2 regions of the Paenibacillus favisporus genome follow, and region 1 is predicted to be linked to the other one. Evidence: a T-box and tRNA genes for the amino acid it is inferred to sense, from the RefSeq annotation. Region 1 holds a T-box; the other holds one or more tRNA genes.
The links. The T-box of region 1 lies ahead of ABID47_RS16335 (glutamine--tRNA ligase/YqeY domain fusion protein). A T-box ahead of a tRNA ligase gene usually reads a tRNA of that ligase, here a tRNA-Gln.

Region 1 (8,518 bases):
CCTTGTTAACGATATCGTGCGGCAGGACGGCAGCGAGTCCCCCAAAGACTCGGAGCTGGTCTCGCGGCTGGTATCCACGAAGGTAGCACGGGAGAAGCACATTGCCGAGATTGAAGCGCTGCTCGATCAATACTCGTTTCAAGGGGTGGAGATCGATTATGAGCGCATCCCGGACAAGGACTGGGGTTATATGACCGCTTTTTACCGCGAATTGTATGAGCGAATGCATGCCAAGGGGAAATCGCTCCGCATCGTGCTGGAGTCAATGGCTCCCGTCGAAACGCTGAAGCTGCCCGAAGGGCCTGAATATGTGATGATGGCCTACAATCTGTACGGTACGCACAGCGGTCCGGGACCCAAAGCGGACAAAGCTTTTCTGAAAAAATTAGCCAAGCGGATGACAGCCGTTCCGGGGGTGAAGACGATCGCGATTGCGGCCGGGGGCTTTGACTGGCATGGGGATCAAGTGACTGCCATTACCGAACAGCAGGCCGTAAAGATACGGTACACGAACGGCTCGGAGCTTAAGCGGGACACGGCCAGCGGAAGTCTGCACTATCAGTACACCGATGATAAGAACGTAAAACATACGGTGTGGTATGCGGACGGTTCAACGCTGACTTCCTGGATCGACACGCTGCGCCAAGCCGGGATTAGCCATGTGGCCGTCTGGAGGCTGGGGGAACTCGGAAGCGGCACTTTGGACAAGCTGGTTCAAGCTGCCACAACGGCAAAGTAAATAAAGGCCGCTTCGCGTTTACGCGTCAGCGGCTTAATGATGGATTTCCGGAGCACCCATGGAGGCATGGGTGCTCATGTATTTTTTCGGAGAGATTCCGCAGGCGGACTTAAACGCTTTGCTGAAAGCGTAAATGCTGCTGTAGCCAACCTGCTCGGAGATCGCGGACAAGGATAACCGGCTGTACATCATCAGCTCCTTGGCCCGCTCCATCCGGTACCGGATCTGGAATTGGTGCGGGGACACGTCATACGTCTGCTTGAATACGCGCGAGAAATGATACAGGCTCAAGCAGGCCGTTTTGGACAAGTCCTCCAGCCGGATCACGGTATCGTAATGCTCCATAATGTGGGTCACCGCCCGCTCCATCGCAGCCTGATGCAGCGAGAGCCGACCATGTCCGGCCGCTTTCAGGCCCTTGATGATCAAATACAGAATATCCAGCACGAGCGATTTCTGAAGCAGCGGAAATTCGGCATCCCGGCGCTCGTAGGCGTGGATGAGCCGCATCAGCTCCTGATGAATTTCCGCATGGTTCTGTACCCGGATCAGATGGGGGATTTCCAGCACGGAACCCAGCCAATCCGGCCGGAGCCACGAAAGCTCTTGTTGGCTGCATTCCGCCCGCAGCTTAAAGTTAATCGGTACCTCCTCGTAGTCTTCATAATACAGGGCGTCGAAATGGATATGGGGCATCCAGCAGGGGCCCCTGGAACGGACAAATTCATGCTCTATACCGGGCTTGAACAGCAGCAGGTCGCCTGGAAACACAGTCAGTGAATCCCCGCCAATCCGGATGTCGAGCTCGCCTTGTTCAACATACAGCAGTTCGTAATCAAAAATGATCCGCGGCGCCAGTTTCATACGGTCAACTTTGTGATGCCACGCCCTTCGCACGTAGGGGGATAAGGCTTGCAGCAGCTGTTGCCGGTCCATACGCTTTGACAGCTCCCTCCACTAATGGTCCCGTATCCGGGTTTCCGCTCTTTCAGCGGCTCGGCGGTTCTTTATTCTGACAATAGCAAGAATGGATAACAAATAACAAGTCCCAACATCGATAAAGAGGGGAAACGCCTGTAGAATGACTTGTAACCGCTTTAATGCAAATCCGATTTGACCAATGACAGGAGAGATGAGCATGGAACCTTTTAACGGGCTGAACATGGGCCTGGGCAATCTATTCCGGATGTCCTCGGCACAGACGAGATCGATCAGCGCGGAAAATGTGACGGGAGCTAAAGGAAAAGGCGGCATGGCCACCCAGGGAACCGGAGCGAATGCCGGCCGGGATTTGGGTCAAGGATGGAAAATATCGCCATCGGTGGAGATCAAACCGGGTGAGGTGTTTACCGCCGCAGAAATCGACGGACCCGGGGCCATTCAGCATATTTGGCTGACCTGCTTTCCGGACAGCTGGCGTCATATGATTCTGCGCTTTTATTGGGATGATGAGCCGGAGCCTTCCGTAGAAGTGCCTGTCGGCGACTTCTTCTGCAACGGATGGTGCGAGCGGAGCAATGTCAACTCCCTGCCTGTGGCGGTCAATCCCGCCGGCGGGATGAACAGCTATTGGGTGATGCCGTTTCGCAAGAAAGCCCGGGTTACGGTAGAGAACCGGATGGACAAACCCGTCGTGCTGTATTACCAGTTCACCTATACGCTGACCGAAGTGCCGGAGGATGCGGCCTATTTTCACGCCCAATGGCGCCGGAGCAACCCCTTGCCGTATAAGCAGGACCATGTGCTTCTGGATGGCGTGAAGGGGAGGGGACAGTATGTCGGCACGTACATCGCATGGCAGGTGAACAACACGGGGTGGTGGGGAGAAGGCGAGATCAAGTTCTATATGGACGGCGACCGCGATTTCCCGACGATTTGCGGCACCGGAACCGAAGATTATTTTGGCGGCGCCTGGAATTTTGAGCATCCACAGGGACAGTACGGTGCGTTTTCCACTGCCTATTTGGGCTTTCACCAGCAAATCAGACCGGACGGCCTGTACCGGAGCCAGCAGCGATTCGGGATGTACCGCTGGCATGTGATGGATCCGATCCGGTTTGAACAGGATTTGAAGGTAACGATCCAGGCGCTCGGTTGGCGTTCCGGCGGCCGCTATTTGCCGCTGCAGGACGATATCGCCTCCGTCGCTTTCTGGTATCAGTCCGAGCCGCACACCCCGCATCCGCCGCTGCCGGATAACGATGGCCTGGAGGTTATTTAATCCCCGCCTTTCCGGTTAAAGCATGCATAATGCGGTTTACATTGGCCGAAAATGATGTTAATATGGTCAAAATCAAATCGGAACGAAAACGCGGTGAAGAGAAGAGTAGATGAACGAGCAGCCTTGCAGAGAGCTCCGGCAGCTGTGAAGGAGCAGGCCGCCCGTCATTGAAGCAAGCCTCCGAGCGGCGCATCGGAAGAGGGATCCTCATTTCTTCGGATGGTGCGACAGGAGCTCCTGTTACAGAGCTAGGGTATAAGCATGCGTCCATGCCGTACCCGAAGAGGCGGATGTAGCGATAGATCCGCGAACCGGGGTGGCACCGCGAAATACAATCTCGTCCCCAAGACGTCAGCGTCTTGGAGGCGGGATTTTTTTGTTTTCTTTTTGATTGATATAAGAGCAGGAGGGGACAGTTTATGGAAGGAAAAGTAAGGAAAGAAGAAGCCGTGGATTTTCTAACGTAAACCGTGATGGAGGATGTGGAGAACGAAACGTATTCTAGACCGATCGCGACCCGGTTTCCGCCTGAGCCGAACGGCTATTTGCACATCGGAAGCGCCTATGCCATTCACGTGAACGCAGCCATTGCCGAAGCATTTCACGGGAAGATGAATCTGCGCTTTGACGATACGAATCCGCTGAAGGAAGACATGAAATACGTGGAGGCGATCCGGGAGGATGTCCGGTGGCTTGGTCTGGACTTGCCGGTGTACTTTGGCTCGGATTATTCGGAAGAGATCTTCGAAGCGGCTTTGAAGCTCATCCGTAAAGGAAAGGCTTATGTCTGCGATTTGTCGGCGGAGGAAATGACGGAATACCGCGGAACGCTCACGGAGCCTGGAAGAAACAGTCCTTATCGCGAGCGGTCTGTGGAGGACAATCTATCCCTGTTCCATCAAATGAAGGAAGGCCGGTTCCCGGACGGCGCCAAGGTGCTGCGGGCCAAAATCGACATGTCCTCGCCCAACATCAACTTGAGGGACCCGGTCTTGTACCGCATCATCCACGCTGAGCATTACCGGACAGGGAGTGAGTGGTGCGTGTATCCGATGTATGACTTTGCCCATCCGATCCAGGATGCCATCGAGGGCATTACGCATTCGCTGTGCTCCGCGGAATTCAGGGATCACCGCCCCTTGTACGAATGGGTGCTGCGCGAGCTGGAAGTACCGGAACCCCCGAAGCAGCGGGAATTCGGACGTCTGAACGTTTCCGGAATGGTCACGAGCAAAAGGTACATCAGGGAGCTGGTCGAAGGCGGATTCGTCGACGGCTGGGATGATCCCCGCCTTCCGACCTTGAAGGGGCTGCGGCGAAGAGGCGTTACGCCGGAAGGCCTCCGGCGGTTCATGCAGGAAGTGGGCATGCTGAGGGGGAGCAGCACGGTGGATGCGGCGATGCTCGACCACTTCATCCGCCAGGATTTAAAGGATAAGTCTGTCGCTGTGATGGCTGTGCTTAATCCGCTTAAAGTCGTCATCACGAATTATCCGAAGGATCAGGTGGAAATGCTGCATCTCAACCACAGTGATGCTGATCCGATGCTTGGCGGCAGGGATGTCCCCTTTTCCGGAGAATTGTATATCGAGCGGGAGGACTTTATGGAACATCCGGTACCGGGCTTTCATCGTCTGTTTCCGGGAGGCGAAGCTCGATTGAAGGGGGCGTACTATGTAAAATGCCATCATGCCGTCAAGGATCCGGAGACCGGTGAAGTGAAAGAGCTGCACTGCACGTACGATCCCGAGACAAAAAGCGGGACCGGGTTCAGCGGCAGAAAGGTGAAGTCGACGATACATTGGGTGTCCGCCGCACACGGTGTTCCCGCCGAGATCCGCTTGTACGGCAGCCTGCTGAAAGATGCCGCGTCCGTGGCGGAATCGGACAATGATTGGGCAGAGCTGGTATCTCCCGATTCCCGAATCATTTTCAGGCAAGCGATCATGGAGCCATGGATGAAAAATGCTTCACCGGATGCCAAATACCAGTTTATCCGCCAAGGCTATTTCTGCCTGGATCACAAAGATCTGACCGGGCCGGTACCGATATTTAACCGGATCGTTTCGCTGAAAGATTCGTGGAAGAGGGAAGCATTGCGTTGACCTGCGACGGAAGCGGGCCAGGTCATGTGCCCTACGGTGAACGGGGTATGCCGCATTTTGAAATGCTGCATACGCTGCCGCAGAGCAATACATTGATAATCAGAAGCACATGGAGGTCTTTTACGATGAAAATCCAACAACTTACGATAAATACCCGGCATTTTGCGGAGATGAAGCAATTTTACGCCGGGAAGCTCGGTCTTCCAGTGGCCGAAGAACAGCCGGATAGGGTCACCATTCAAGCCGGCGGCAGCCAGCTCATTCTTCAGAAGGCGGCAGCGCCCGGCGAAAAATCGATGTACCATATTGCCTTTACGATTCCGACGAATCAGCTCGAAGCAGCCAAAAAATGGGCCGCTCAGCGTGGAATTACACTGTTCCGCGATCAGGACGGGGATCAATTTCATTTCGGGAACTGGAATGCCGATGCCCTGTATTTTTACGATCCGGATGAGAATCTGATTGAATTCATTGCCCACCATTCCTTTGATAACGCCGAAAATGAAGACTTTACAAGCAGCCAGCTGCTGCGGATCAGCGAAATCGGGCTCCCTGTTGATGAAGTAGCCGCTGCCGTGGAACAGATTCAAACGAAGCTGGGACTGTCCATGTGGAGCGGCGACGGCCGGCAATTTGCGGCGATGGGCGACGCCGAGGGCTTGTTGATCGTGGTGGACCGCGAACGGCCTTGGTTTCCGGACGGAAGAGCGCCGATTGTCAGCGGGACACGGGTTGTCATTCAGGCACCAGGCAACGAGCAGCTTTTGCTGCAGGCAGATCAGTACGACATTCAGTCCCGGGATGAATAATCCGCTGCGGCTGGTCCACTATCGTAATGAGGACCGGAGTCAGCGTGATATAATAAAGGAACCATTCGAAATGAAAAAGTCAGAAGGCAGGGAGTTATGGCCAACATTCACGAAATCGCCAGACGAGCCGGTGTTTCGGTATCCACGGTATCCCGGGTTCTCAACCAGCATCCGTACGTTTCCGCTGAGAAAAGAGCCGCCGTGCAGCGAGCCATCGACGAACTGGATTACACGCCAAACCGCAATGCGGTTGATTTAATCCGCGGCCGGACCCGCAGCATCGGCGTGATCATCCCGTACAACAACAACCCGGCTTTCGACCGGATGCTAAGCGGTGTATTGAACAAATCGGTTGAGGAAGATTACACCGTGACCGTGCTTCCAACCCGGTATGATCCGGAGAAAGAGCTGGAGTATTTAACGATGCTGAAAACTAAACTGCTCGACGGGATCATCATTACGTCCCGTGCCAACGATTGGTCGTCCATCGTCCCCTTTGCGGGATATGGTCACATCGTAGCCTGCGAGTATACGGAACTGGAGGAAATCGGCTGCGCGTACATTGACCGGTATGCCGCGACGCTCGAGGTGTTTTCCTTCCTGAAAAACTGGGGACACACAGAGGTAGCGTTCACGACAGCAAGAGGGGAGACCAGCATCAGCACCCGGCTGACGATGCAGGCTTACCGGGACGTTTTTGGGGAAGTACCTCCATGCCGGTGCCAGGATAGCTGCACCACATTAAAGGATGGTATGGATGCCGCCCGCCACTTTCTTGAAGGAAAAGTCCGGCCGACTGCCGTGTATGCCAACGGGGACGAGGTGGCAGCCGGAATCCACCAAATTGTTCTCTCTGCCGGGCTGCGTATTCCGGACGATATTGCCATCATCGGACAGGAAAATCAGCCGATTGGCCAAGTCCTTCAGCTTACCACGGTAGACCATCAGCTCTTCCGGGTAGGTGAGGAGGCTTTAAGGCTCGTGACCCGTGGTTCCAGGGAAAAGCTGCAGATCCCGTACCGGATCATATACCGTTCTTCATCCGGATAAAGCCAACAAAAAAGACCCGCAGGAGAACATCAGCGTTACTCCGGCGGGTCTATATTATGTAATTTCATCCAAAAGGCTAAATTCTATGAAACATATTGAAATGTAAATGCGTATATGATATTATAATGTGTACTCCAAAATTAATCACATTATTACCAATTATCGTATCACAACGATTGGTGATTGTCAATATTTTTTACACCTCAGAAAGCCGTATCAAGCGATACAGAGAGATTATTTTCAGGGGGAGGAACGTACAGGATGATGGAAGAACGTGAACGCGATGAAGTGATGAGAAATCAAGCCGAGTCGAATCAACAGGAGCAAGATCAGCCCTACGCTGACGTCGAGCTGCTGCCGACGGGCATGAAGAATGATGATTCTGTGCGTATGTACTTGAAGGGAATTGGCCGTGTCGGCCTGCTGAGCACGGAAGAAGAAATCAAACTGGCCAAGCGCGTCGCCGAAGGGGACGAGGAAGCCAAGAAAATTATGGTTGAGGCGAACCTGCGCCTGGTTGTCAGCATTGCCCGGAGATATGCGGGCCGCGGCATGCAGCTGTTGGATCTGATCCAGGAAGGCAACATGGGGCTTATCAAAGCCGTAGATAAATTCGATTACACGAAAGGCTTTAAGTTCAGCACCTATGCTACATGGTGGATCAGACAGGCGATTACGCGGGCCATTGCCGATCAGGGAAGAACGATCCGGATTCCGGTCCATATGATCGAAACGATTAACAAGCTGGCCCGTATATCTCGGCAGCTGGTTCAAGAGCTGGGGCGTGAACCCGAAGTGGAAGAAATCGCTGCGGCGATGGAGCTCAGCGTAGAGAAGGTCCGTGAAATTATGAAAATTTCGCAGGATCCGGTTTCGCTCGAAACGCCGATCGGGGACGAGCATGATTCCAAGCTGGGTGACTTTATTGAGGATCACGACGCCCCGGCACCGGTTGACTCTGCGGCGTTCACCTTCCTGAAGGAACAGCTGGGCGATGTGCTCGACACGCTGACAGAGCGTGAAGAGAACGTGCTCCGTCTGCGCTTTGGCCTCGAAGACGGCCGCACGCGCACGCTGGAAGAGGTCGGCAAAGTATTCGGCGTAACCCGTGAGCGCATCCGCCAGATTGAGGCGAAAGCGCTGCGGAAGCTGAGACATCCCAGCCGGAGCAAACGATTAAAGGATTATATCGAGTAAACGATAGAGTCTAAGCGAATTCATTCGATTTGGAATTCATTCATCATTTCATATGTCATCATATTCATTTGAAAGCTGTCTGCAGGTCTAACTGCAGGCAGCTTTTTTCGTTTGGCCGTGGCTTGAAGGTCTGAAAACGATCGGCACTGGTTACACTGATTTTCATAGAAGGAGGTTGGAAGATTGTGATCATCAGTATATTAATCGTGACCAATGTCTGCTGGCTGCTGCTCTATCTCCGGCAGAAAGGGATGTTGATACATTACCGATCCAGTGCGATCGATACGCTGACCACCCATGACGAGATGAAAGAAACGCTAAAAATAGGCTTATATCATCGATATAAAAAGGAACAGGGTGAAGACAAGGACGAAGGGTCCCTCGAATTTGAGGCGTT
Region 2 (8,518 bases), on a different contig from region 1:
TGGAGAGGTGTCCGAGTTGGCCGAAGGAGCACGATTGGAAATCGTGTAGGCGCCAAAAGCGTCTCGAGGGTTCGAATCCCTCTCTCTCCGCCATTATAGTTTGGCCCGTTGGTCAAGGGGTTAAGACACCTCCCTTTCACGGAGGTAACATGGGTTCGAATCCCATACGGGTCACCACTTTAATTATTAGCATCAGGGATGGGAATCCCAACGAAATAATACTTGCCTTTTTAGTGGTTTATCTGCTAAGATATTAAAAGTGTTTCTTATGGAGGCTTAGCTCAGCTGGGAGAGCATCTGCCTTACAAGCAGAGGGTCGGGGGTTCGATCCCCTCAGCCTCCACCATGTATACTTTAAAGAAAATAAATATTTTTAATGACGCGGGGTGGAGCAGTCCGGTAGCTCGTCGGGCTCATAACCCGAAGGTCGCAGGTTCAAATCCTGCCCCCGCAATTTATCTCCTTATGTATGGAGATACATAATTGGCCGTGGAACCGTGGTGTAGAGGCCTAACATGCCTGCCTGTCACGCAGGAGATCGCGGGTTCGAATCCCGTCGGTTCCGCCATTTATTTTCTTGAGAGTTTAGTTTGTTGCAATAATGCTCTTAATTAGAAACAAAATTAGGCTCGGTAGCTCAGTCGGTAGAGCAGAGGACTGAAAATCCTCGTGTCGGCGGTTCGATTCCGTCCCGAGCCACCATGAATTTAATAACAAGCATAAAAGCCGGTGTAGCTCAATTGGTAGAGCAACTGACTTGTAATCAGTAGGTTGGGGGTTCAAGTCCTCTCGCCGGCACCATATGGAGGCTTAGCGAAGTGGCCAAACGCAGCAGACTGTAAATCTGTTCTCGTACGAGTTCGGTGGTTCGAATCCATCAGCCTCCACCAGTTTTATTATAGGGGCATAGTTTAAAGGTAGAACAGCGGTCTCCAAAACCGTTAGTGTGGGTTCAATTCCTGCTGCCCCTGCCATTCGAAATACAGCTTCATATCTTTTATTATGGCGGTCGTGGCGAAGGGGTTAACGCACCGGATTGTGGCTCCGGCATTCGTGGGTTCAAGTCCCATCGATCGCCCCATAACTTATAATGACAATCTTGTTGGGGATTAGCCAAGCGGTAAGGCAACGGACTTTGACTCCGTCATGCATAGGTTCGAATCCTATATCCCCAGCCAGTTTAAGCGGACGTGGCTCAGCGGTAGAGCATCGCCTTGCCAAGGCGAGGGTCGCGGGTTCGATTCCCGTCGTCCGCTCCATTTGATTTCGGCGCCATAGCCAAGTGGTAAGGCACAGCTCTGCAAAAGCTTTATCCCCAGTTCGAATCTGGGTGGCGCCTCCATTAATTTCATATGCGCCCTTAGCTCAGCTGGATAGAGCGTTTGACTACGAATCAAAAGGTCAGGAGTTCGAATCTCTTAGGGCGCGCCATTTTTTTTAACTGAATATGCCGGTGTGGCGGAATTGGCAGACGCGCGCGACTCAAAATCGTGAGGGAAACCGTGGGGGTTCGAGTCCCTTCACCGGCATCATAGAGAAAAGCCTTGGATATCTTTCCAAGGCTTTTTCTTGTATAGACTAACATTGTAAACCGAGCCATCGTTCGTCGTTCGTTAGTCTCTCCTCCCATTATATTGCACTCCTCCTTCCAATCAGCCACCTGATGATATCCCGCAGAAAGGCGGCCATTTTAATTCGTATTGCGTTTATTTGTATGGCTTGTATGGCGTTTAATTCGTATCCTGTTGTTTTATGTAGGTCCTATCCGCATAGATGTTCTCGTTATATGACATGCCCTCGTAAGATGGGAGTAAGAGGGTGTACAACAGCCTTGAAAAAGATCCTCTGATCAATCGGTTCGTTCTACCATTACTCCCTTTGAACGTGTTCCTCATCCTTGTTTAAAGTTGATAAACCATTCCAGCCGGCTTTACCTAGGCTAAACAGGCTCAATGTTTCTTTAGCTAAGTGCTAAATCCCTTGCTCAGAGCCTCCAACGATTCCTATCCCAAGCAATGTATAAAAAGACTGCTCATTAAAGTTCCCAAAGCGTGTCGTTCATGTTTTATTGGCGGGATATTGGGGCTGCCAGTGGAGGATGTGGCTGCCGCGTTCCATGCAGAAAAAGCTTGCTTCGTCTAAGGTCCGAGGCTTCCCCCGACTTAGGTCTAGGATTAAAAACCGTCTGGGGTCCGTTTTGGAAAACCCGGATAGAACCTAAAATAGAGTCATAAGGTTGATACAAACGAAAGGCGGTGACAATGCATGAGAACAAATAAAACTTCTGGTTGGGCGATCGTATTGATCGCAATCGGAGCACTGATGCTCCTGGGAGTATTCGCTCCATTATTCGGCAGGCTGATCGGATTGATCTTCCCGATCCTGATGATCGTGCTCGGCTATTATGGAATTCGCAGAGGTAAGGTGGTAATCGGTACGATTATCCTCGCATTCGGTGTCATGGGACTTCTGGCGAAGCTGTCCTGGATCATCGGACCGCTGCTGGGAATTGCCCTGGTAGTGTTCGGGATTATGCTGCTGAAAGGTAAGAAGTCGTCGAAGTGGATGTAACGGTAACAAAGAATTACCTTCAATAAATACAATCAAACGAATAGGCGATCACAGCTTATAAGGAGGGAGCAAAAACAGATGAGCGTATTTCGCAGGGTACGGGATATCACCGTAGCGACATTAAATGAACGTTTGGAACAAAGTCAGGACCCGGTACGGTTGATCGATCAGTTTTTGGCATCAACGCGTGACGATATTATGGAAGCCGAGAAGCTCGTTCAGCAGTACTCCGCTCATGTGAGACAGCTGAAGCAGCAAGTGGATCAGGCATCCAGTATGAAGGAAAAGCGTGAGGAGCAGGCGCTGCTGGCTCTGAAGGCCGGCGAGGATCATCTAGCCAAGCTCGCACTGCAGGAAAAAATCATCTATGAAGAAAAGCTCGAGCAATACGGAGGACTGCTGGATACAACCCGCCAGTCGCTCACCGAGCTGGAAAATCAGCTGAACGACCTGAAATTGGAGTACCAAACCGTGTACAGCAAACGTCAATACTACGCGGCACGGATGGAAACCCTCAGACTTCAGCAGCGGATGAATCAGCGAATGGAAGGTTTTGGCGGACAGGATGTTCCCAAGATGTTCAACCGTCTGGAAGACCGCATTTCCGATTGGGAATTTGAAGCACGCAGTCTGCGCGACCTGCGCCGCGGCGGTCAGGAACTGTTCGAACAAGCCAGCGGAACGGTATCCAGCGTGCTGGAAAGGGAGCTGGCCCGCCTGAAGGAAAAGCTGAACAACAGCGGAAAGGAGTAACGTCATGAGCAAGCTATACCGATCGACCCGCGATAAAATGGTCACCGGTTTGTGCGGGGGGCTGTCCGATACATTGGGCATCGATTCCACGCTGCTGCGGATCCTGTTCTTGATCAGTATCCCATTTACCGGCGGGACCACGCTGTTCATCTACTTTATCGCGGCTTTGGTCATCCCTAAAGAACCAACGACACCTTTTAATCCATATGGACCGGGACCGGGGGTAGCTGGGGGCGGATACTACGGCAATAGTATGGGGTCCGGCAGCTACTACGGCAACGGTCAGCAAGGCAATGGCGCTTATGGTGCCCAATCTTTTGACCCTAGAGCCAAATACAACGGTTCGCCTTACGGCGGAGGCAGACCGGGCGGATACAGCTCGTCCGCATCCGACCTGGACGCCATGATGGAAGATATCGAGAAGAAAGCTATGAAGAAAGAGCTTGAGGAATTGAAAAAAAAATTATCTAAGTACGAGAAGGGAGAAGTGTAAAACATGGGAGTATTTAAAAGAATTAAGGATATGACGAAAGCATCGGTGAACGAGGTATTGGATAAAGTTGAAGATCCGGTAATTATGCTGAACCAGTATCTGCGCGATATGGAGGCAGAAATCCATGACGCAGAAGTTACAGTAGCGAAGCAAATGGCCAATGAACGCCGCATGAAGCAGCGCGTGGAAGAAGCGGTGAAGATGGCCGGCCAACGTGAGGCTCAAGCTGAACTGGCACTTCGTAACGGCCAGGAAGAAGTAGCGCGCAAGCTGCTCGAGGAAAAGATTTATTTTGACCAAAAACTGTCTGAGTACCAAGAACTGCACGCTCAATCCGAGGCGCAAGCCAAAGAACTGGTACAGCAGCTCCATGACATGAAAGACGAGTTCTACAAAATGCGCAACAAGCGCAATGAGCTCGTAGCCCGTGCGCAAATGGCGAAAGCCAAAAAGCAAATGTCTCAAATCAGCAGCCTGCATACGATCGAAAGCGGCAGCGCGTCCCTTGGATTCCACCGCATGGAAGAAAAGATCATGCAAATGGAAGCTGAAGCCGATGTGATGCGTGCCCCTTACCGTCCGGAAACATCCGCTTTCACCAGCCCGGTCGATGCGGAGAAGCAGCTGAAGGTGGAAGAACAGCTCAGCGCGCTGAAAAGCAAGCTGAACCCATCGGCTGCCGCTCCTTCCAAATCGAATAAAGAATAAGTATTCAATTCTGCGGACAATATGATATGCTAGGAAGAATGGAATAAGGGCGCGAGACCTCATTCACATCTTCCTGGATCCCGGTGAAGCCATAAGGAGTGTGCCCGTCACAACCCTATGGCTTTTCCGGTCTTACTTTTCCGATAAACCAAGACATCATAAGGAGGTGCGGCATGGAAAAAAGAAATCGCTTCATTGCGCTGATTCTCATCGGGATCGGCCTCCTCATGCTCTTCGGCAGGTGGGTCGGCTTTTTTACCATCGTCGCCCTCTTATTCATTCTTATGGGAATTTATACGATTCGCGGCGGAAAAGTGAAGAGAGGCTACCGTCTTGTGGCGGTCGGAGCCATCCTGCTGCTGATTGATCATTTGCTGATCGTGCTGGGGATTGCGCTGATCTCCCTGGGATGGTTTTTTGTAAAGGCAAGGAAGGTGCAGAACCGGGACGGGTACCTGCAGAAGCAGGGCTTTTCGGGGCATTACAATTGGGATCAGGTCCCTTGGGCTATGAGAAGCCAGAGCGTCTGGCATGTTATCAACGAAGCCGATCTGGATTTGTCGCTTGCGATCCCCGAGGAACACCGTACGGTGATGATGTTTCAAGGCATCATGGGGGATACGGACATCAAAATTCCGGAGTATTACGGGGTGGAGCTTGAAGTGTTCGTCCTGTTCGGCGCGATCGATTTCAGAGGGCACCGGGATAACGGCTTGATGAACCGTTTGAACTGGAAATCCCCTAATTATGAGACCAGCGAATACAAAGTTAAATTCCATATTTCCTACCTGGTAGGAGATGTTGATATTGATCTGTCATAGGAGGAGGGTTCCCTGATGAAAACCCGAAAACCGGCTAATATGGTCTCCCGGAGCATGGGCGAGGGGGCCCTTCTTTCTTTTGTTATGCTCCTGATCATTTTTTACGTGCTTTATACATATGGTTATTTGGCCCCGTTTGATTCTTGGCAAAAAACGCTGCAGGCCGGTGCTACGCTGATCCTGGTTCCGATCGGTCTGGGAGCTATCTTCGGGTTCTATCAGAGCTACCGGGTAAAAATGAAGCTGGAACGGCTGCGGGAAACGCTGCTCTCCTGGGAAAAAGGGAACGTCGCCCGCTCCGTACCGGAGCTTGGCAGCGATGAGGTCGGGCGCCTTGGCGAGCAGCTTGGGCGCATCAGCAAAAAGTGGGAGGAGCAGGTGAACTCCCTTCAGCGCTTGTCCACGAACAATGCCCAGCTGGCCGAGCAGGCGCGGATATCGGCTATTGTAGAGGAGCGCCAGCGTCTGGCGCGGGAGCTGCATGATGCGGTATCCCAGCAGCTGTTTGCGATATCGATGACGGCGACGGCTGTGGGGAGGACGCTTGAGAAGGATTTTGACAAGGCCCAGCGCCAGGTGGCGCTCATCGAAGAAATGGCCGCCGTGGCCCAATCGGAAATGAGAGCACTGCTGCTGCATCTCCGGCCGGTCTATCTGGAAGGCAAGCCGCTGGAGCAAGGCCTCGGCGAGCTGATCAAAGAGCTCAAAGTAAAGGTTCCGATGGAAATCGTGTTTGAAATGGACAAAGGCATCCACCTGGTAAAAGGAATCGAAAACCATCTGTTCCGAATCATCCAGGAAGCGATGTCTAACACGCTCCGGCATGCCAAAGCGGATAAGATGGAAATCCGGATTCACCAAAAGAAAGACATGGTCTGGGTCATGCTGCGTGACGACGGCCAGGGCTTCGAACTAAACGAGACAAAACAGGCCTCTTACGGCCTTTCCAATATGCAGGAACGCGTCAACGAAATCGGCGGATCGATCCAGATCATTACGGCGCCCGGCAAGGGTACGCGAATCGAAATTACCGTGCCGATTGTATCTGAAGACAAAGCAGGGAGTGAGGATGTTGGAAATGGAAACACCCATGATTAAAGTGCTGCTCGTCGATGACCACGAGATGGTGCGGATCGGTCTGGCAGCCGTGCTGGGGACTGAGGACGGCATCGAAGTCGTCGGCGAGGCAGGCAGCGGGGAGGAAGGCATCCGCCTTGCCCGGGAATACAAACCCGACGTCGTCCTGATGGACCTGGTGATGGAGGGCATGGACGGGATTGAGGCGACGCGGCAGCTGCTGAAGCTGTACCCGGACTGCAAGGTGATCGTGCTGACAAGCTATTTGGACGACGAGAAAATGTACCCGGTTATTGAGGCCGGCGCATTCAGCTACCTGCTGAAGACGTCGCGCGCAAGTGAAATCGCCGACGCCATCCGCGCCGCGGCGCGCGGCCAATCGGTCTTGGAATCGCAGGTCGCCTCCAAGATGATGAACCGGTTCCGCCATCCGGAGGTGGAGGCCCCGGCGCACAAGGAGCTGACCGACCGCGAAATGGATGTGCTCCGCCTATTGGCGCAGGGCAAGTCCAACCAGGAAATCGCCGATGACCTCATCATTGGAATCAAAACGGTCAAGTTCCATGTGACGAACATCCTGGCGAAGCTGGGCGTAGACGACCGCACGCAGGCGGCGATCTACGCTTACAAGAACGGTCTGGCGGAATAGTTGGATTGAATCCAGAGCAAATTAATCCATAGCAGATGAAAAGCCCCTGAGGAGCGGATAGCTTCCAGGGGCTTTTTTAGATAATGATGTGTAAGTTTTGAAGACCGCTAAATCAAAAACAGCAGCCCTAGGGTAGCCAGACTCAGCGCCAGGCCAGCCCCAAAGCCGAATCCATAGCCATACGGATAATAAGGATAGAAGGCGCGGACGGTGGCTTTTTGTGGAGCTTTGGCTACAGGCCCCTTAGCGCGTTTTTTATGGCCGCTCTTTACTTTGGCGCCGTGCAGCTGGGTGCCTTCCGGCCCGTTCAGAATAATATGGCCGTCTTTGCACTCGGTCAGCTTTCCGGTATATACTCTGCCGTCATACATACAGGCGGCGACCATTTTGCCGCAGTGCCGCCGAATATTTTCTTCTGTTAATGGGTAAATAGGGATCATGGAAGTGTGCGAACCTCCCTTATCATTTTTATTAACCAGTGTATTCACCGCCTATGGACGCGGCTATGGTCATTCACCCAATTTCGCCTATCGTGCGGCTTTAGGTATAATCGCCCCGGAAACGGACATCCTTTTAGTAGATTGATAGATTTCCTGGTGAAGGGATGTATGAGGGATGATGGCAGTCCGGAGATGGGCAGGTTTAGGTTTGGCGGTATGCGTAGCGGCTTTGGTATGGATGGGGTATTTGTGGTACAGTGCGAATCAGATGTCGGCGCCGTCCCATCAGGATCCGGAAGAATTGCGCACCCTCTTGAAGCTGGGAAATGAAGTGGTAGACGTGCCGCAGCGTCTGGTTGTGAAGTGGCAGGGAGACTGGGAAGCCAACGGAAATCAGGATGCGTACGAGGCGGCCGAGGGGCTGTCCCAATCGCTGAATCTGCCGGGAGTACAGCAGCTGACGGAAGGCGGTCACTTGACATACCGGGTCGTGGATACGAAAAATGGCGTTAACGTGCGGTTTAACTGGCAGGAGATTTCAGAGGATCGCAGTTATATTATTATTCAACTGGAGGCGGCTGGTGATGAGCAGCTGAGCGCCTTGACCGAACTCCAGTCGGAATACGGACAAGCATTGCACGAAAACGGCATCGATGCTGAATGGAATGCTTCTTTGCAGGGAACGGTTAAAGGGGAGCATACTGCCGATTCGACCATGAAAGCGGTAGAGGATGGCATTTTCAGAAATATGGCGGCGACTAAGGCGGAAACCTACGAGGATGCGACTACGGTCAGCAACGCTTACGAGGTGCCTTCATTGCGGTCCGGCATCCAAAGCGGAGGGAAGGTTCTGAACATGCAGGTGGCGGTTCATGAGGATCAATCGACCGGCAGCAGCCGGGTGACGATCGGGCTTCCGGTCATTACGATTGAGTATTAGACCTGCCTGGAACGCAGAAAGAAATTTTTGATTTACCACCAAGTTAAACGGATAGCATCATACTGA

Region 2: it encodes a tRNA-Gln, which carries the amino acid that the T-box ahead of ABID47_RS16335 (glutamine--tRNA ligase/YqeY domain fusion protein) is inferred to sense. The anticodon was not compared.

What each region holds. Positions count from the first base shown of each region.
Region 1 is NZ_JBEPLV010000003.1:689,172-697,689, forward strand. Features, by position in the region: gene ABID47_RS16320 (glycosyl hydrolase family 18 protein) at 1-739, shown strand, start outside; gene ABID47_RS16325 (helix-turn-helix transcriptional regulator) at 773-1,675, opposite strand; gene ABID47_RS16330 (glycoside hydrolase family 172 protein) at 1,878-2,960, shown strand; T-box leader at 3,045-3,308, shown strand; gene ABID47_RS16335 (glutamine--tRNA ligase/YqeY domain fusion protein) at 3,434-5,065, shown strand; gene ABID47_RS16340 (VOC family protein) at 5,191-5,874, shown strand; gene ABID47_RS16345 (LacI family DNA-binding transcriptional regulator) at 5,971-6,924, shown strand; gene rpoD (RNA polymerase sigma factor RpoD) at 7,216-8,121, shown strand; gene ABID47_RS16355 (restriction endonuclease) at 8,307-8,518, shown strand, end outside.
Region 2 is NZ_JBEPLV010000008.1:244-8,761, forward strand. Features, by position in the region: tRNA gene ABID47_RS28455 (tRNA-Ser) at 2-93, shown strand; tRNA gene ABID47_RS28460 (tRNA-Glu) at 103-177, shown strand; tRNA gene ABID47_RS28465 (tRNA-Val) at 271-346, shown strand; tRNA gene ABID47_RS28470 (tRNA-Met) at 381-454, shown strand; tRNA gene ABID47_RS28475 (tRNA-Asp) at 492-568, shown strand; tRNA gene ABID47_RS28480 (tRNA-Phe) at 627-702, shown strand; tRNA gene ABID47_RS28485 (tRNA-Thr) at 726-801, shown strand; tRNA gene ABID47_RS28490 (tRNA-Tyr) at 805-890, shown strand; tRNA gene ABID47_RS28495 (tRNA-Trp) at 901-974, shown strand; tRNA gene ABID47_RS28500 (tRNA-His) at 1,006-1,081, shown strand; tRNA gene ABID47_RS28505 (tRNA-Gln) at 1,104-1,178, shown strand; tRNA gene ABID47_RS28510 (tRNA-Gly) at 1,185-1,259, shown strand; tRNA gene ABID47_RS28515 (tRNA-Cys) at 1,269-1,342, shown strand; tRNA gene ABID47_RS28520 (tRNA-Arg) at 1,355-1,431, shown strand; tRNA gene ABID47_RS28525 (tRNA-Leu) at 1,450-1,529, shown strand; gene ABID47_RS28530 (LiaF transmembrane domain-containing protein) at 2,266-2,571, shown strand; gene ABID47_RS28535 (PspA/IM30 family protein) at 2,650-3,324, shown strand; gene ABID47_RS28540 (PspC domain-containing protein) at 3,329-3,817, shown strand; gene ABID47_RS28545 (PspA/IM30 family protein) at 3,821-4,525, shown strand; gene liaF (cell wall-active antibiotics response protein LiaF) at 4,699-5,346, shown strand; gene ABID47_RS28555 (sensor histidine kinase) at 5,362-6,444, shown strand; gene ABID47_RS28560 (response regulator transcription factor) at 6,425-7,072, shown strand; gene ABID47_RS28565 (hypothetical protein) at 7,180-7,512, opposite strand; gene ABID47_RS28570 (YwmB family TATA-box binding protein) at 7,688-8,452, shown strand.